4 regions of the Streptomyces sp. NPDC033845 genome follow, and region 3 is predicted to be linked to each of the others. Evidence: riboswitches for the same ligand, from Rfam matches in the RefSeq annotation. Region 3 holds a riboswitch; each other region holds the start of a gene.
What was found. A riboswitch is a leader RNA that binds a small molecule or an ion and turns the genes downstream of it on or off. The one in region 3 is predicted to bind cobalamin.

Region 1: linked by a shared signal. The riboswitch ahead of ACZ50K_RS14980 (CoA-acylating methylmalonate-semialdehyde dehydrogenase) and the one ahead of ACZ50K_RS08535 (ribonucleoside-diphosphate reductase subunit alpha) in region 3 are both predicted to bind cobalamin.
Region 2: linked by a shared signal. The riboswitch ahead of ACZ50K_RS12200 (prenyltransferase/squalene oxidase repeat-containing protein) and the one ahead of ACZ50K_RS08535 (ribonucleoside-diphosphate reductase subunit alpha) in region 3 are both predicted to bind cobalamin.
Region 4: linked by a shared signal. The riboswitch ahead of metE (5-methyltetrahydropteroyltriglutamate--homocysteine S-methyltransferase) and the one ahead of ACZ50K_RS08535 (ribonucleoside-diphosphate reductase subunit alpha) in region 3 are both predicted to bind cobalamin.

The regions. Positions count from the first base shown of each region.
Region 1 is NZ_JBVIRI010000006.1:53,497-58,125, reverse strand. It holds gene ACZ50K_RS14990 (enoyl-CoA hydratase/isomerase family protein) at 1-536, opposite strand, end outside; gene ACZ50K_RS14985 (acyl-CoA dehydrogenase family protein) at 533-1,678, opposite strand; gene ACZ50K_RS14980 (CoA-acylating methylmalonate-semialdehyde dehydrogenase) at 1,684-3,183, opposite strand; cobalamin riboswitch at 3,377-3,547, opposite strand; gene ACZ50K_RS14975 (ABC transporter substrate-binding protein) at 3,653-4,573, shown strand; gene ACZ50K_RS14970 (short-chain fatty acyl-CoA regulator family protein) at 4,581-4,629, opposite strand, start outside.
Region 2 is NZ_JBVIRI010000004.1:563,323-567,951, forward strand. It holds gene ACZ50K_RS12195 (prenyltransferase/squalene oxidase repeat-containing protein) at 1-2,224, opposite strand, end outside; cobalamin riboswitch at 2,495-2,633, shown strand; gene ACZ50K_RS12200 (prenyltransferase/squalene oxidase repeat-containing protein) at 2,752-4,164, shown strand; gene lysA (diaminopimelate decarboxylase) at 4,230-4,629, opposite strand, start outside.
Region 3 is NZ_JBVIRI010000003.1:324,281-328,909, reverse strand. It holds gene ACZ50K_RS08535 (ribonucleoside-diphosphate reductase subunit alpha) at 1-2,049, opposite strand, end outside; cobalamin riboswitch at 2,197-2,317, opposite strand; gene ACZ50K_RS08530 (GNAT family N-acetyltransferase) at 2,369-2,884, opposite strand; gene ACZ50K_RS08525 (CstA-like transporter-associated (seleno)protein) at 2,971-3,165, opposite strand; gene ACZ50K_RS08520 (carbon starvation CstA family protein) at 3,162-4,629, opposite strand, start outside.
Region 4 is NZ_JBVIRI010000006.1:141,583-146,211, forward strand. It holds partial or broken gene ACZ50K_RS15370 (malate synthase A) at 1-60, opposite strand, end outside; gene metE (5-methyltetrahydropteroyltriglutamate--homocysteine S-methyltransferase) at 182-2,506, opposite strand; cobalamin riboswitch at 2,676-2,901, opposite strand; gene ACZ50K_RS15380 (hypothetical protein) at 3,544-4,086, shown strand; gene ACZ50K_RS15385 (MerR family transcriptional regulator) at 4,395-4,629, shown strand, end outside.

The DNA.
Region 1 (4,629 bases), on a different contig from region 3:
AGTTCGCCGGGGGCCAGGGCGAGGAGGTAGGTGCCGCCGACGTCGGGGACGAAGCCGATGCCGGTTTCGGGCAGGGCGACCTTGGAGCGTTCGGTGACGATGCGGACGCTGCCGTGGGCGGAGACTCCGACCCCGCCGCCCATGACGATGCCGTCCATGAGGGCGACGTACGGCTTGGGGTAGCGGGCGATCAGGGCGTTGAGGCGGTACTCGTCGCGCCAGAAGTCCGCGGAGGCGGTGCCGCCGGTGCGGGCGTCCTCGTGGATGGCTCGGATGTCGCCGCCCGCGCACAGTCCGCGCTCGCCGGCGCCCTCGATGACGACCAGCTCGACGGCCGGGTCCTCGGCCCAGGCGGTGAGGGCCTCTTCGATGCGGAGCACCATGGGGTGGCTGAGGGCGTTGAGGGCCTTGGGGCGGTTGAGGGTGATGTATGCGGCGTGGCCCTCGGTGCGGGTGAGGACGTGGTCGACATCGACATCGACATCGACATCGGCATCGGCGACGGGGGCGGGGGCGTTCGGGGTGTCGTGGGTCATCGCAGGTTCTCCGTGAGTCCGCGCGCGACGATGACGCGCATGACCTCGTTGGTGCCTTCCAGGATCTGGTGGACCCGCAGGTCGCGGACGATCTTCTCGATGCCGTACTCGCTGAGGTAGCCGTAGCCTCCGTGCAGTTGGAGGGCGGCGTCGGCGACGGCGTATCCGGTGTCGGTGGCGAACCGTTTGGCCATGGCGCAGAGCTGCGGGGCCGGCGGGTCGCCCGCGTCCAGGGCCTCGGCGGCCTGCCGGACCAGGGCGCGGGCGGCGGCGAGTTCGGTGGCCATGTCGGCGAGCCGGAACTGGAGCGCCTGGGCGTCCAGCAGCCGGCCGCCGAAGGCCTCGCGGTCGGCGAGGTAGGACAACGACCGGTCGAGGGCGCTCTGCGCCCCGCCGAGGGAGCAGGCGGCGATGCCGAGGCGGCCGCCGTTGAGGCCGTTCATGGCGATGCGGAAGCCTTCGCCCTCGGTGCCGAGTCTCCGGTCGGCGGGGATCCGGACGCCGTCGAGGATCACCTGGCGGGTGGGCTGGGCGTTCCAGCCCATCTTCTGTTCGTTGGGGCCGAAGGACACTCCGGGGTCCTCGCGTTCGACCACGAACGCGGTGATTCCGGCAGGGCCGGGGTCGCCGGTCCGGGCCATGACCACGTAGACCCCGGCATCTCCGGCGCCGGAGATGAACTGCTTGACCCCGCTCAGTACGTAGTGGTCGCCCTGGCGTTCGGCCCGGGTGCGCAGCGCGGCGGCGTCGGAGCCGGCTCCGGGTTCGGTGAGGCAGTAGCTGCCCAGGGTCTCGGCCGAGCAGAGGCCGGGGAGCCAGCGGGCGCGCTGTGCGGGGTCGCCGTAGCGGTCGATCATCCAGGCGACCATGTTGTGGATGGAGAGGTAGGCGGCGATGGAGGGGCAGCCGGTGGCGAGGGTCTCGAAGACGAGGACGCCGTCGCTGCGGGAGAGGCCCGAACCGCCGTGTTCCTCGCGGACGTAGACCCCGCCGAGGCCGAGCGCGGCGGCCCGGCGGAGCACGTCGACGGGGAAGTGCTTGGTCTGGTCCCAGAGGACCGCGTGGGGGGCCAGCTGCTCCTGGGCGAAGTCGAGGGTGACCTCGGCCAGGGCCAGTTGGTCCTCGGTGAGGGTGGTGGTCACTTCGGTCACCCCATCGTGGGGATGGTGAAGCTCGCGCCCTCCTTGACCCCGGAGGGCCAGCGCGAGGTGACGGTCTTGGTGCGGGTGTGGAAGCGGATGGAGTCGGGGCCGTGCTGGTTGAGGTCGCCGAAGCCCGACCGCTTCCAGCCTCCGAAGGTGTGGTAGGCGACGGGGACGGGGATGGGCACGTTGACGCCGACCATGCCGGCGCCCACCCGGCGGGTGAACTCGCGGGCGGTGTCCCCGTCGCGGGTGAAGATGGCCACGCCGTTGCCGTAGGGGTGCTCGGTGGGCAGGCGCAGCGCTTCCTCGAAGTCGGCGGCGCGGACCACGGACAGGACGGGGCCGAAGATCTCCTCGCGGTAGATGCGCATCTGCGGGGAGACGCGGTCGAAGAGGGTGGCGCCGGCGAAGTAGCCGTTCTCGTGGCCTTCGAGGGTGAATCCGCGGCCGTCGACGACGAGTTCGGCCCCTTCGCCCGCGCCGATGTCCACGTAGCGGCGGACCCGGTCGAGGGCGTCCCGGCTGACCAGGGGGCCGAAGTCTGCCTCGGGGTCGTCGGAGCGGCCGATCCTGAGGGTGGCGATGCGCTCCTTGAGGGCGGCGACGAGCCGGTCGGCCGTCTCCTCGCCCACGGGTACGGCGACGGCGATGGCCATGCAGCGCTCGCCGGCCGAGCCGTAGCCTGCGCCGATGAGGGCGTCGACGGCCTGGTCGAGGTCGGCGTCCGGCATCACGATCATGTGGTTCTTGGCGCCGCCGAAGCACTGGGCGCGTTTGCCGTGGGCGGCGGCGGTGGCGTAGATGTGCGCGGCGATCGGGGTCGAGCCGACGAACCCGAGGGCCTGGACCCGCGGGTCCTCCAGGAGGGTGTCGACGGATTCCTTGCCACCGTTGACGACATTGAGGACGCCGGGCGGGAGGCCGGCCTCCAGGAACAGTTCGGCGAGGCGCAGCGGTACGGAGGGATCGCGTTCGGAGGGTTTGAGGACGAACGCGTTTCCGCAGGCCAGGGCGGGTGCGGCCTGCCAGAGGGGGATCATGGCGGGGAAGTTGAAGGGGGTGATGCCGGCGACGACGCCGAGCGGGACCCGCAGTGAGTGCACGTCGATGCCGGTGCCCGCGTTGTCGGTGAACTCCCCCTTGAGGAGGTGCGGAATGCCGGCGGCGAACTCGACGACTTCCAGGCCTCGTTGGAGGTCCCCGTGGGCGTCGGCGACAGTCTTCCCGTGCTCGGAGGAGAGCAGTCGGGCCAGGTCCTCCCGCTCTCCCTCGACGAGTTGGAGGAAGCGGAGCAGGACCCGGGCCCGCCGCTGCGGGTTCCACTGGCCCCATTCCGCCTGCGCCTCCTGGGCGTTGGCGATGGCGGCTTCGGTGTCGGCCCGTCCTGCCAGGGGGACGCGGGCCTGGACGGTACCGGTGTTCGGGTCGTACACGTCGGCGTAGAGCCCGGAGGTGCCGGGGGTGTGCTTTCCGCCGATGAAGTGGGTGAGTTCACGGACCATGGGTGCCTGCTCTCGTCAGGTGGGATCCGGGGATGGCACGGCGAGCCGGCGGACGGCACCCGGATGGGGGTGCGCCGCTGCGGAAGGCCGTGGGAACTACGAGCGCACGGAAGTGGTGGGGGTGCGCTCCGCCGGATCACCAGGGTCGTGGGTACAAACCGGTGCCATGCGTGTCTGCTCCATCCTCGTGGACAACACGGAACAATCCGCGGCCGGTATCCTGACTCCCGGATCCCCGCGTGCCGCCCGCCTTCCCGACAGACCTCGTCAGTGGCGTGTGGATGGCAGCACACTCCCCGGTCACAGTGGCGGGACCGTGCCGGTTTCTCACCGGCTTCCCTGCACCGCGGACCTTGTGCCACGAACATATAGTTGGACGTCCTAGTAAGTCCAGGGCCTCCGGCCACGTGCCTGCCTCGGGACATGCCGCGCGTCCGCCCTCGCGCCATGCCGCGCCTACCCTCAAGGGATGCGCATCGTCTCGCTGCTCCCGGCGGCCACGGACCTCGTGGCGGACCTCGGACTCGCCCGTGACCTGGTCGGACGCACCCACGAATGCGACTGGCCACCCGCCGAGGTCGCCTCCGTCCCCGTCATCACCCGCGCCGGGTTCGACCCGGACGAACTCAGCAGCCGGGAGATCTCCGAGGCGGTCGGCGGGGCCGCCCACTCCGGGTCCTCCCTCTACACCCTGGACACGGAGGCCCTCGCCGCGCTCGCGCCGGACGTGCTGCTCACCCAGGACCTGTGCGAGGTCTGCGCGGTGTCCTACCGGGCCGTCTCCCGGGCCGTGCGGGTCATGGACACCGGACCCCGGGTGCTGAGCCTGGAACCGAAGACCCTGGACGACGTACTGGACTGCCTGGTCACCGTGGGGGACCTGCTCGGGGTGCGGGAGCGGGCCGAGCGGCGGCGCACCGAACTGCGGGGGCGGCTGGACGAGGTCCGCCGGCTCACCGCCGGCCGGGACCGGCCGCGGGTGGTCGCCGTGGAATGGCTGGACCCGCTGTGGCCGGCCGGCCACTGGGTCCCGGAGCAGATCGCCGCCGCGGGCGGCGAGGCCCTCCTGGCCGCGCCCGGCGAACACACCAGGCCCATGACCTGGGATGCGGTGCGGGCCGCACGCCCGGACGTGGTCCTCGTCCTGCCGTGCGGCTTCCCGCCCGGGCGGACCCTGTCGGAGATCGGGCTCCTGACCGGGCTGCCGGGCTGGGCGGAGCTGCCCGCCGTACGGGCCGGGGAGGTGTGGGTCCTGGACGGTCCCGCGTACTTCAACCGGCCGGGCCCGCGCGTGGTCCGCGGCGCCGAGGTCCTCGCCCACGTCCTGCACGGCGTACGGGCCGGGGACCCGGTGACCGGGGCGGAGGCGCGGCGACTGGGCCGGGTCTGAGTCCTCGTCAGACCCGGTCGGGGGCCACGGGGTAGGGGATGAAGGTGCTGCTGTTC
Region 2 (4,629 bases), on a different contig from region 3:
GGTCGACGGCCATCGCGGCCATCGCCGTGGAGTCGACCTCCGGCCCGCTCGGCTCGCCGATCAGGCTGGGCCAGGCACCCGACGGGGTCTGGAGGCCCTTCAGATAGCCGACCGGTGCGGCCGCGGCGGCCTTCTCACCGGCCCGGAGCTGTGCGATCACGCCGAGGGACTGGGAGAACACGGAGGTCGCGTAGGTGTAGTTGCCCTTGCCCGCGCACTGCTGCCGGACCGGGGTCCGCTCCTTGCAGGTGATCTTCGCGAGTGCGGCGATCAGGTCCCGGCCGCCGAAGTCCCGCGGGTTCCGGCCCACGGACTGGGCGAGCACGGCCGCCTTGCCGAGGGACCCGCCGCTCGCGTAGCTGCTGCCGATGTGGGTCCAGTCGTGCAGGCCGCGCCCGTGGCCGTCCTCGCCGCCCTGGTCGAGGAAGTCGACGATGTCGCGCAGCGCCGCGTCGTCCCCACCGGTGGCGGCGAGGGCGTAGGCCCCGTCGATGGTCAGCCCGTAGTCGGCGAAGCGCTTGCCGGGCTGGGTCTCGTAGAACCGGCCCTGGATCAGCCTGGAGGGGTGGGTCAGATAGCCGACCCCCTTCCGCAGGTCCGGACCGGGACCGGCCGGGGGAGCGGTCGGCGGGGTGGTGGGGGGCTTGGTGGGGCCGGTGGGCGGGGTCGTCGGGGGGACCGTCGGCGGCACGGCCGGCTTGGCGGTCAGGGCGCCCAGATCGCTGCCGGCCCCGGCGACGGCCGCCGTGGCGGTCGGGAACAGCCGGGACTCGGTGTCCTCCTCCCCGAAGCCGAACCCGCCCGAGGCCAGCTGGCGCCCGGAGAGCCAGGAGAGGCCCGCGTCCGCGAAGGCCTCGTCGCCGAGGGCCCGCAGCGCCTGGGCCGCCCAGGCGGTCGCGGCCGGGTTGCCGGTGGTCTCGTAGTGCAGGGCGGGCCAGGCGCCCGTCCTCAGCTGGGACTTCTTCAGGAAGGCGCGGGCCTTCTGGACGGCCGGCTCATGGCCGCCGGCCCGGGCCAGCGCCAGGGTGATCAGCCCGGTGGAGCCGGCCTCGCTGTCGCACCAGCCGCCGGACCGGATCAGGACGGAGGTGAACCCGCCGTCCTCGCACTGGAGTCCGGTCAGCCGGGCCACCGAGCCCGCCGGGGGCGCCACCCCCGCGTTGACCAGGGCGATCACGGCCATGGCCTGGGCATCGGACTGCCCGGTGGTGCGGAAGTCCCCCTTGGTCAGACAGCCGTCGACGGTGTCCCCGTCGCCGATGTCCCGCGGGCAGGCGTACTTCACCAGGTCCCCGAGCAGATCGCGGCCGCCGAACGCGCGCGGGTCCAGCCCGGTGGCCTCGGCCACCAGCGCCAGCCGTGCCGCGGCCGTGGCGTCGGGTATCGCGTCCCGGCCGTTCGGATAGGCGTACGCCTCGGTCTGCGCGGGGTCCGCGAGGAACTCCGCGGCCTTCCTGGCCGCCGGGCTCTTGCGGTCGGAGGCCGCCAGGGCGAACACCGCCTCGGTGGTGAGGAGGTGGTTGACGGTGGTGGACCCCTCGTCGACCACCCGCCCGTCCTTCACCCTGCCGCCGATCCAGCGGAGGGCGGCGGGCACGTCCACCGAGCCCGCGGGCACCTTGGGCGGGACCGTCGGGACCGCCGGGTCGGGGGTGCTGAACCCCCGGACGTCATCGGGGGTGAAGGAGGGCTTCCCCTTGGTGCCGCCGACGTCGGTGCCGCCGAACACCCAGGCCTCCACATCGCCGGCCTTCGGGTTCCGGGCCATCGACCCGAGCGGACTGTAGGTCCACTTCCGCTGCCCCGGCGAGGCGATCCAGTACGACCAGTAGGCGGTGGCCTGCGGGGTGAGCACGCAGGGCTCCTTGGCCGGGGTGGGGTACTGCCTGCCGCCCTGGAAGGACTTGAGCCCGATCCGGCAGATGAAGCCGGGGCCGTCGTGGACGGTGCCCGTGGTGGTGAACCCGGCGGTGTGCAGCAGTTCGTAGCCGGTGGTGGGGGTGGTGTCACAGCCCTTCTCCACCGTGCCGCCGAACGGCCGGAAGTCCACCGCGACCAGGGCCCCCTTGACCGGCGAGCACTTCGCGACGGGGTCGGCGCTCGCCGGGGTGGGGGCCGAGAGCAGGGCCGCGCCCGCCCCGAGCGTCAGGAAGGAGGCGGTCAGCAGGGACAGCAGCCGCCGCCCCGTCACGGGGCGCCGTGGCGCCCTCTGTTCGGTCCCCACCGCGGCCCTCGTCTCTGCCGGGCGGACGGGTGCGTGGCGGAAGGCCCCCGCACGGCTCGCTGCGCCATGGGGAGGCGGGGACGACCACACCGCAGTCCACGACGGCGCTCTTCGTACTGTGACCCGGCCCCAGGCAATCCGGCTCGCCCGGGAGATCCGGGCCCACGGTTGCGGGTCAGCGCCGGAATCGCACCGGCTTCCCCTGGGACTGAGCAGTTGTCACGCGGAATGGAACACCGATCCGTACGGCCCGTCAAGACCGGTCGGCTGGCGGTCGTTTCGCCGCTCGGGTAGCGTCCTGGGCTGCCACATGGGGGAATCCGGTGCGAATCCGGAGCTGACGCGCAGCGGTGTGGGACGGCGGGGGCCGTCTCCGAGCCCGAATGCCCATCCGGCGACGCAGTACAGGAAGCCGTACCACGCGTTCCGGGCGGCGGCTCTCCGGCCACGCCCCCGGCCGTGCCCCGTGCACGGACGCCCTCGGCGCGTCCGGAGCGGCCGGCGCCCGCCGATTCCAGGAGCAGGCCATGTCCCGTCCCCGTACCCCCCGCCGCCTCGCGCTCGCGGGACCCGCCGCCCTCGGCGCGTTCGCCCTCACCGTGCTGCCCGCCTCCGCGACCTCGACGCCGGCGCAGATCGCCACCTCGAAGACCAACGGCGTCGCCTACCTCAGGTCCCTCCAGGCGCCCAGCGGCGCCTACGCCGGCTCAGGACTCTCCAACGAGTGGGCGTTCAGCGCCCTCGCCGCCGCCGGTACGGCCGTGGTGGACGTCACCCCCGGCGGGGACACCACGAAGAACGCCCGCACCGTCTACCGGAACCTGCTCTCCACGGCGGCCTGGCCCTCCGCCTCCCCGGTGGTCACCGACTACGAGCGCGCCGCCCTCAACGCGTACGCGGCCGGCATCGACCCGGCCCGGGTCTCCGCCTCCCGCAATCTGATCGCCCACGTCTACTCCTACTGGCAGACCGCCGAACCCGGCTACTTCGGCCCCTCCTCGAACTTCAACGGCACCGTGTTCGCCGCCCTCGCGCTCGGCGGGGCGAAGACCCAGGGCGGCACGGCCCGCGTCCCCCAGAAGCTGACCGACGCGCTGGTCTCCCGGATTCGCGCCAACCAGCACGTGGACGGCGGCTGGACCTACCAGAAGGGCGAGGGCAACCCCACCGTCCTCAACGCCCCCGGCGACGTCGACATGACCGGCGCCGCCATGGCCGCCCTCTGCGCCTCCGGGATACCCGCCGGCGACCCGGACCTCGTCCAGGCCAAGAACTTCCTCAGGACCACCCTGGTGTCGTCCACCGGCGCCTTCAACTCCCTTTACGGGGTCAACACCAGCTCCAACGGCTGGGCCGTCGCCGGGCTCAACGCCTGCGGCATCAACCCGCAGACCGGGGACTTCCTCACCGCCTCCGGGAAGACCCCGATCGACTTCCTGATCGCCAACCAGTTCAACCCGGCCGGCGGCTTCAAGTACAAGCCGGCCGACACCGCGCCCACCGCCTACGCCTCGATCGACGCCCTCCGCGCGGTCGCCGGCGGCGGCTTCACCACCGCCCCGCCGACCCCGGTCACCCCCGGAGCCCCCAAGTGGGTCGCCCAGCCGACGTTCACCGCCGGCACGACCACCCGGCTGGCCCTGACCGTGGACGACGGGGCCGGCGGCCTCAAGGCCTGCTCGGTCACCCTCACCCCGACCGGCACCACCAGCACCCTCGGGGACGTACTCGCCGCCGCCACCGGCGCCGCCGCTCCGGCCGGCTGCGTCACCAGCGTGACCCCGGCCTCCGGCACCGGCACCATCACCGCCGTCAACGGCAAGGCCAACAGCGGCTCGAACACCTGGAAGGTCAGCGTGGACGGCTCCGCGTTCGCCGGAGCCGCCCGCAACAAGGTGATCAACGTGGGCGACACCATCGCGCTCCGCTGGGGCGCCTGACCCGCCACGCCCGGTCCGGACCCCCGGCCGGCGGGGGCCCGTACCAGGCGGCGGCCGCGGCCGGATCAGGCGCCGACGTCCCGGCTCCGGTAGTCCTCCAGGGTCTCGCGCCGGACCAGCAGCCTGGCCTCGCCCGCATGGGCGGCGACCACCGCCGGCCGGCCGACCAGGTTGTAGCCGGAGGCCATGGACAGCTGGTAGGCCCCCGCCACCGGCACGGCGAGCAGATCGCCCGGGCGGACGTCGCCCGGCAACTCCACGTCCGCGGCGAGCACATCACCCGCCTCGCAGTGCCGGCCGACCACCGTGGCCACGGCCGCCCCGGCCGTCGAACTCCGCCCCAGCAGCATGGGCGCGTAGCGCGCCCCGTACAGCGCGGGCCGCGGGTTGTCGGCCATCCCGCCGTCCACGGCGACGAACAGCTTCCCGCCGCCCCGCTTGACGCTGAGCACCCGGTAGAGCGCG
Region 3 (4,629 bases):
GATCCAGCCGAAGCCCTGCACCGAGCCGGAGGCCTCGCGCAGCGCCTCCCGGGTCTGCGCGTCCCACACGCCGAGCTTCTTCAGCTCCTCCACCAGGTAGGCGTTGACCTGGAGGAACTCACCGCTGAGGGTCTCCCGCTTGAACAGGTTGGACACCTGCGGCTCGATGCACTCGTACACGCCGGCGATCGAGGCGATCGTCGCGGTCGGGGCGATCGCCAGCAGCAGCGAGTTCCGCAGACCGCTGGTGGCGACCCGGGCGCGCAGCGCCTCCCAGCGCTCCGGCCAGTGGTGCTCGACCCCGTAGTGGTCGGGGTGCAGCACACCCTGCGCGGTCCGGGTCTCGGCCCAGGCCGGGACCGGGCCCTGGCGCTCGGCCAGATCGGCGGAGGCCTCGTACGCGGCCAGCATGATCCGCTCGGCGATCCTCGTGGACAGGGCCTTGGCCTCGGCCGAGTCGAAGGGCAGCCGGAGCTGGAAGAACACGTCCTGGAGGCCCATGGCGCCCAGGCCCACCGGGCGCCACTTGGCGTTGGAGCGGCCGGCCTGCTCGGTCGGGTAGAAGTTGATGTCCACCACCCGGTCCAGGAAGGTCACGGCGGTGCGGACGGTCTCGTCCAGCCGCTCCCAGTCCATCTCACCCGTGCCGGGGAGGACGAAGGCGCCGAGGTTGACCGAGCCGAGGTTGCAGACCGCGGTCTCCTCGTCGTTGGTCACCTCGATGATCTCGGTGCACAGGTTGGAGGAGTGGACCACGGTGCCGGGCAGCGCGGTCTGGTTCGCGGTCCGGTTGGAGGCGTCCTTGAAGGTCATCCAGCCCTGGCCGGTCTGCGCGAGGGTGCGCATCATGCGGCCGTACAGCTCGCGGGCCGGCATGGTCTTCTTGGCCAGCCCGGCATCCTCGGCCTTGCGGTAGGCCTCCTCGAACTCGGCGCCGTACAGGTCGACCAGCTCGGGCACGTCGGCCGGGGAGAACAGCGACCAGTCGGCGTCGGCGTTGACCCGGCGCATGAACTCGTCCGGGATCCAGTGCGCCAGGTTCAGGTTGTGGGTGCGGCGCTGGTCCTCGCCGGTGTTGTCGCGGAGCTCCAGGAACTCCTCGATGTCCGCGTGCCAGGTCTCCAGGTAGACGGCGGCGGCGCCCTTGCGGCGGCCGCCCTGGTTCACCGCGGCCACCGAGGCGTCCAGGGTCTTCAGGAACGGCACGATGCCGTTGGAGTGGCCGTTGGTGCCGCGGATCAGCGAACCGCGGGCGCGGATCCGGGAGTACGAGAGGCCGATGCCGCCGGCGTGCTTGGAGAGCCGGGCGACCTGGTGGTAGCGGTCGTAGATGGAGTCCAGCTCGTCCAGCGGGGAGTCCAGCAGGTAGCAGGAGGACATCTGCGGGTGCCGGGTACCGGAGTTGAAGAGGGTGGGGGAGGACGGCAGGTAGTCCAGCCGGCTCATCAGCCGGTAGAGCGAGGCCACTTCCTCCACGGCCGTGACGGACTCGTCCGCGGCGAGGCCGCAGGCCACCCGGAGCATGAAGTACTGCGGGGTCTCGATCACCTGGCGGGTGATCGGGTGGCGCAGCAGGTAGCGGCTGTGCAGGGTGCGCAGGCCGAAGAAGCCGAAGCGGTCGTCCGCGCCCTCCGCGAGGGCGTGTTCGACCAGGGAGTCCAGCCGGGCGGCGTGGGTGGCGACGAACGCGGCGGTGCGGTCCGCGATCAGGCCCTCGCGGTGGCCGACGGCCACCGACTCGGCGAAGGAGCCGGAGCCCTGGCCGGCGGCCTCGTCGGCGACGGCCAGCGTCAGCAGACGGGCGGCGAGCCGGGAGTAGGCCGGGTCCTCGGAGATCAGCCCGGCGGCCGCCTCGGTGGCCAGACCGCGCAGCTCGGCCTCGTCCGCGGCGGCGCTGCGGCCGCGCAGGGCGGCGGCGGCGACCCGGCCGGGGTCGGTGTCGGGCAGGTCGGCCGTCAGCTCGGTGAGAGTCCGCAGGAGTGCGGCCCCCGGCCCCTCGGAAGACGGGTCGGCGGACTCGGCGCGCGGTGCGGCAGGCGCGATGGTCACGGGGGGAGCTCTCCCTCGCTCGGCCCGGTCACCTACGGGAGCGGGGCGCGAGGAAGCACATGCGGGCGTGGCGGGAACGCGTTCACCACCGCATGGCGTCCACCGGCCCAACCGCGAGGCCCGGACGAATCGGCACCCGGACCGGGCGGCCAGGGCGCGCTGCGGGCAGGTGCTCGGACTCGAAGCGCGAAAGTGTGCGTTTCATACCGTTGCGGGACAGTTCCGGATTCGCACCGGATTCCCCTGCGGCGACAGCAGGCATGAGCATACATGTGGGGGGCCGCGGATGCGTGACCCCCCACATGTAGTGTCGGCGCGGCTACCGTACCGGCGCGTCCAGCTCCATTGCGTAGGTCCACAGTGGTACGGAGGGCAGCGGGGACCAGTCCCGATCCGGGGTCCGGACGAAGCCCAGCCGTTGGTAGATCCGGTGCGCCGAGGCCATCTTCGGCTGGGTGGAGAGCACCAGCCGGGTCACTCCCGGGAGCGCCCGGGCCCGCTCGGCGCAGGCCCGTACGAGGGCTTCGCCGGCACCCCGGCCGCGGCCCGCGGCGGCCACCGCGAGCATCCGGAACTCGGCCTCGCCGGGCCCGGCGATGTCGCAGAGCCGGCTCCCGGGGGCGGCGAAGGTCACACCGCCCAGCAGCCGCCCGTCGAGGACGGCCACCAGCACCTCCCCGTCGGCGGCCCGCCCGGCCACGTCCCGCAGCACCTTCTCGTAGTCGCTGTCCTCGCCGTTGAAGTCGAGCAGCCCGTCCCCGAGGTAGGCCTGCGCGGTGATCTCCCCCAGCTCGGCGTACTCGGCGGGATCCGCCGCCCTGATCACGATGTCCATGCCGTCGAGTGTGCCGGAAGCCCGAGGGCCCCCGCCGCGGGGTGCGGCGGGGGCCCTCGGCCGGGAGTGCGGGGGCGGCGGCGGGGTCAGCAGCAGTGGAAGCCCTCGCGGGGGTCGGCCTCGCGGGCGTCCGTGCGGGCCCGCTCGAAGGCCCGCCGGGTGGGCACCTCGGCCGCCGGGTCGTGGGCGCGCAGATGGGCCACGTGGCGGTCGTAGGCGGCCTCCCCGGAGAACTCCCGCAGGAAGTACCGGATCCGGCCCAGCACCCGCCGTACGGTCATGCCACCGGCTCCTGGACCTTGCCGCCGCCCGAGTCCAGCCCGGCGGCGGTGAGTTCGGCCCGCTCCTCGGGCGTGGGGAGCATCCCGGCCGGGGCGATGATCTTCGACTCGGTCCAGGGCACCTCGGAGAGGCGTACGGACCCGGGGTCGGCGACCGCCTTCAGACAGGTGCGCGCGGCGTCGACCAGCACCACGATGATCAGCAGCGCGAAGAGGGCGCAGAGCACCCCGTCCACGGTGGAGTTGGTGACCACGGTCCGCATGTCGTCCAGGGACTTCGCGGGAGCGATGATCTCGCCGGCGTCGATCCCGGTCTGGTACTTGTCGCGCTGGGCGAAGAACCCGACCTTGGGGTCGGCGGAGAAGATCTTCTGGTAGCTGGCGGTGAGGGTGACCGCCACGTCCCAGACCAGCGGGACCCCGGTGACCCAGGCCCACTTGAGCCGGCCGGACTTGACCAGCAGGGTGGTGCAGACGGCCAGGGCCACCGCGGCCAGCAGCTGGTTCGCGATCCCGAACAGCGGGAACAGCTGGTTGATGCCGCCCAGCGGGTCCTTGACCCCGACCCACAGGAAGTAGCCCCAGCCGCCGACGACCACGGCGCTGGCCAGCCAGACGCCGGGCTTCCAGCTGACGTCCTTGAAGGACTTGTGCACGTTGCCCAGGGTGTCCTGGAGCATGAAGCGGCCCACCCGGGTGCCCGCGTCGACCGTGGTCAGGATGAACAGGGCCTCGAACATGATGGCGAAGTGGTACCAGAACGCCTTCATGGAGGCGCCGCCGATGACGGCGGAGAAGATCTCCGACATGCCGAGTGCGAACGTGGGAGCGCCACCGGTGCGGGAGAGCAGGCTGGCCTCCTCCACGTCCTGGGCGGCCCGGGCGAGGGCCTCCGGGGAGATCGCGAAGCCCAGGCTCGTGACCGCCTCGGAGGCGGACTGGACGGTGGTGCCGACCACGCCGGCGGGGGAGTTGATGGCGAAGTAGAGGCCGGGCTCCAGGATGCAGGCGGTGATCACCGCCATCACGGCCACGAAGGACTCGGTGAGCATGGCCCCGTAGCCGATCATCCGGACCTGGGTCTCCTTCTGGATCATCTTCGGGGTGGTGCCCGAGGAGACCAGGGAGTGGAAGCCGGAGAGCGCGCCGCAGGCGATGGTGATGAAGACGAACGGGAACATCGAGCCCGCGAAGACCGGGCCGTCGCCGCGGGAGGCGAAGTCGGTGACCGCGGGCATCTTCAGGGTGGGCATCGCGATGAACACGCCGGCGGCGAGCAGCACGATGGTGCCCACCTTCATGAAGGTGGAGAGGTAGTCGCGGGGGGCGAGCAGCATCCAGACCGGCAGCACGGAGGCCAGGAAGCCGTACCCGACCATCCAGATGACCAGGGTCTCCTTCTCCAGGGTGAAGGTGTCGGCGAGCGAGGACTCGGCGACCCAGCCGCCCGCGACGATGGCGAGC
Region 4 (4,629 bases), on a different contig from region 3:
GATGTCCAGCAGGTCCTGGGCGAGCCGGAACGCCTCGTTCCACAGGCGGGCCCCGTAGCGGGCCGGGCCGCCCTGTCCGGCAGGGGACTGTCCGGGCGGGACGCGGTGGCGCCCCGCCCGGACCGTCAGCCGTCAGCCGTCAGCCGTCAGCCGTCAGCCGTCAGCCGTCAGCCGTCAGCCGTCAGCCGGTGTCAGCCGACAGGTCCGCGCGGACCGTGCGGGCGGCGGCGACGAGGTTCTCCAGGGAGGCGCGGGTCTCGGTCCAGCCTCGGGTCTTCAGACCGCAGTCGGGGTTGACCCACAGCCGCTCGGCCGGGATGGCCTTGAGGCCGGTGCGGAGCAGGTCCGCGGCTTCCTCGGTGCCGGGGACGCGCGGGGAGTGGATGTCCCAGACGCCGGGGCCGGCTTCGCGGGGGTAGCCGTGGGCGGCGAGTTCGCGGGCGACCTGCATGTGGGAGCGGGTGGCCTCCAGGCTGATGACATCGGCGTCGAGGTCGTCGATGGCCTGGACGATGTCGCCGAACTCCGCGTAGCACATGTGGGTGTGGATCTGCGTGTCGGGACGGACGCCGCTGGTGGTGAGCCGGAAGGACTCGGTGGCCCAGGCCAGGTAGCCGGCGTGGTCGGCGGCGCGCAGCGGGAGGGTCTCGCGCAGGGCGGGTTCGTCGACCTGGATCACCGAGGTACCGGCGGCCTCCAGGTCGCCGACCTCGTCGCGCAGGGCGAGGGCGACCTGGCGGGCGGTGTCGCCGAGCGGCTGGTCGTCGCGGACGAAGGACCAGGCGAGCATGGTGACCGGGCCGGTCAGCATGCCCTTGACCGGCTTCGCGGTCAGGGACTGGGCGTAGGAGGTCCAGCGGACCGTCATCGGTTCGGGGCGGGAGATGTCCCCGGCCAGGACCGGCGGGCGGACGTAGCGGGTGCCGTAGGACTGGACCCAGCCCTGCTGCGTGGCGACGTAGCCGGTGAGCTGCTCGGCGAAGTACTGGACCATGTCGTTGCGTTCGGGCTCGCCGTGCACCAGGACGTCCAGGCCGGTCTTCTCCTGGAAGGAGACGACCTCCTCGATCTCCGCCTTGATCCGTGCCTCGTACCCGGCGGCGTCGATCCGGCCGGCGCGCAGGTCGGCGCGGGCCACGCGCAGCTCGTCGGTCTGGGGGAAGGACCCTATCGTGGTGGTGGGCAGCAGGGGCAGGCCGAGGTGGGCGCGCTGGGCCGCGGTGCGTTCGGCGTACGGCTGGGCGCGGCGTCCGTCGGCGTCGGTGATGGCCGCGGTGCGGGCGCGGACGGCCGGGTCGTGGGTGATGGCGGAGTTCGCGCGGGAGGCGAGGTCGGCGCGGTTGGCGGAGAGTTCCGCGGTGATCGCGTCGGTGCCCTGGGACAGGCCGCGGGCGAGGGTGGCGATCTCGGTGGTCTTCTGGCGGGCGAAGGCCAGCCACCGCCGGATCTGGGGGTCGATGTCGCGCTCCGCGGTGGCGTCCAGCGGGACGTGCAGGAGGGAGCAGGAGGCGGCGACGTCGACCCGGTCGGCCAGGCCCAGGAGGGTGCCCAGGGTGGTCAGGGACTTCTGGTGGTCGTTGATCCAGATGTTGCGGCCGTTGACCACGCCCGCCACCAGGCGCTTGCCGGGCAGGCCGCCGACGGCGGCGAGGTCCTCCAGGTTGCATGCGCCGGTCTCGGTGAAGTCGAGGGCCAGACCCTCGACCGGGGAGGCGGCGAGGATCTGGAGGGCGTCGCCGAGCCGGCCGAAGTAGGAGGCCACCAGCAGCTTGGACCGGTCGGTCAGCGCGCCGAGGTCGCGGTAGGCGCGGGCGGCGGTGTTCAGCTCGGCCGGGGTGCGGTCCTGCACCAGCGCCGGCTCGTCCAGCTGCACCCACTCGGCACCGGCGGCCCGCAGGTCGGCCAGGACCTCCGCGTAGACGGGCAGCAGCCGGTCCAGCAGGGTGATCGGCTGGAAGTCGGCGGCCACCCCCGGCGCGGGCTTGGCGAGCAGCAGGTAGGTGACCGGACCGACCAGCACGGGGCGGGCGTCATGGCCCAGGGCCAGTGCCTCCTTCAGCTCGGCGACCTGCTTGCTGGAGTCGGCCGTGAAGACGGTGTCGGGGCCGAGTTCGGGGACCAGGTAGTGGTAGTTGGTGTCGAACCACTTGGTCATCTCCAGCGGCGCCACGTCCTGGGTGCCGCGCGCCATGGCGAAGAACCCGTCCAGGGCGTCGGCGGCGACCGCCGCACGGTGGCGGGAGGGGACAGCGCCGACCATGACGCTGGTGTCCAGCACGTGGTCGTAGTACGAGAAGTCGCCGGTCGGCACCTCGTGGATACCGGCGTCGGCCAGCTGCTGCCAGTTGGTTCGGCGCAGTTCGGCGGCGGTGGCGTGGAGGGCGTCGGCGGTGACACGGCCCTTCCAGTAGCCCTCGATCGCCTTCTTCAGTTCGCGGTTCTGCCCCTGGCGGGGGTAGCCGTACACGGTGGCTCGTGATGCCGCGGCTGCGGGCTTCGCTGTCACGGAACTCTCCTTCGCGAGATGTGTCCAGAAAACGCCCCGGCAACGGGACGCGGACGCGAAGGGAACGACAGAACGCACGGACCACGACGCGGAACCAAGGCCGCTCGTGCCGCTCGCTGTGTACGCCGACCCGCCCACGAGGTCACCGGGATGTCCGCACACGGAATCGTCCGCGTGCGGGCAACGGGCAGGTCTTCGGACTCGCGGGCACGCCTGCCGGTCTCCCGGCGGGCACCTACTGGCCGTCGCTTCCCAGGACCGTTGTCCGGTCCCAGTGCTTATGACGGCGGTCGTTCCCGCTCACCGCTGCGGGGCAGTCCCGGATTCCCACCGGGTTCCCTCTTACGACGCATCCCGCCTGGCGGACGGGGCGAACCAGCTGCCCGGTCAGAGTAGGGGGCGATCTCGTCCAGCGGCGAGTGACGTCCACCATTCAGACGCGGGAATGAGACGTTCCGTGATCGATCCGATGGCACACGGCCCCGCAGTCAGTGCTCGGCGATCACCGGTGGTCACATCGGTGCCGCCGCAGGACTCCCTGGCCACCGGACGTCGCCCCGCGCCTGACGGTGCGACCGGGAGGCGGTCCGCGGGGCGTGCGCGTCTTGAGCCGGTGCCCATGCCTGGGTAATGACCATGGGGACGGGGTTTTCAGTCCCCGCAACGACACCGCCTCCTGTGAGGCCGGTGATGAGGTGTACGCTCCCGTGTCGGATCCGGGCCAGGGTGCGAACACCTGAGTGCCCACGATGTGCTGAGGCCTTCCCTGGTCGTCCGTGGTGTTGCAGGTCACCTGGACGGTGATCTGCTCGGTGGTCGCTCTGACTGCCGAGACGGAATCCACCGGGTGTTCACCCCTGCGGGCAGGACCGGACCCGGTTGCCCGCCCACGGTGAGGTGGGGTGCGGCCCGGGGCACCCCGGCCAGGAAGGCGCCTTGAGGCGAGCGGTCCGGCCGTCCCGCCGATGGCGCCGGATAAGCCCGTGGACCTGCTGGAATGCCTTCGCCCGGCCCTCGCCCAGGCGTACCGTTGCTCCATGAGCAGCGAAGTGCAGGACCGGGGACCGAAGTTGCCGCCCAGCTTCCCGCCGAAGAGCCCACCGCCCCCGAAGAAGCCGGTCGAGCTGCCCCGACCCACCTCGCAGACCAGGACGGCGGTGGGTCTGCCCTCGCCGCGGATGACCATCCGCAACCGGCGCACCGCCGGCCTCACCTTCCGCTCCGACCAGTGGGCCCCCGCCAAGGCCGCCACCCAGACCGTGGACATCGTCCGGTCCTGGGCCTACTCGGGACTCGACGAGAACGACCTGGCCTGCGCCGTCCGCACCCTCGCCGCGGCGGCCGTCGCCGACGGCGGCAAACGCATCAGCATCCACCTCGCCGACCAGGACCAGAAAGTCCTCGTCGTCGTCCTGGCCCACGTACCCGGCGCCGCTGAGGACACCACCCCCCTCGCACAGGTCGCTGCCCTGCCCACGGTCGAATCCTGCACCACCGACGCCGCCCCCGACGGCCGACGACTGTCCGCACTCCTCGACGCCGCACCCCGGCCACGGCGCACTCCCCGCACGAGCGCCTGACCGGTCGCCGTGCCGGCAGGGGGACCGCGCAGGAACGCCGGGCGGGTCGGTGGAGCGGCCGCGTTCGGCGTCCTTGCGTCGCGCTGCCTGGAGGGGTGCTCCATCGACCGAACGTGCGCTGGGGTGCGTTGCACGCTGACCTGACCCGTTCCGCCCCAGGTGGTCGGCCTCTGCGTCAGCGAGTCCGGCCGCTGGACGGCACCGTGAGGTCCACCCCGCCGAGCCTGGCCTGACCTCGACCGCCCCGGTCGGATCCGGGACCGTAGGGTTGACCCTCACACCGTGTCAGGGCCTGGAGTGACGACATCATGTTCACCATCGGAGACTTCGCGAAACTCGGCGGGGTGTCGGTCCGCATGTTGCGTCACTACGACGCCATCGGACTGCTGCGCCCGGCCCGGGTCGATCCGTTCAGCGGCTACCGGTCCTACCGGGCCGGGCAGCTCGCCCGTCTGAACCGTGTCATCGCGCTCAAGGACCTCGGTTTCGGCCTGCACCAGGTGCGGGAGATCCTCGACGAGCACGTCGGGCCGGAGGAACTGC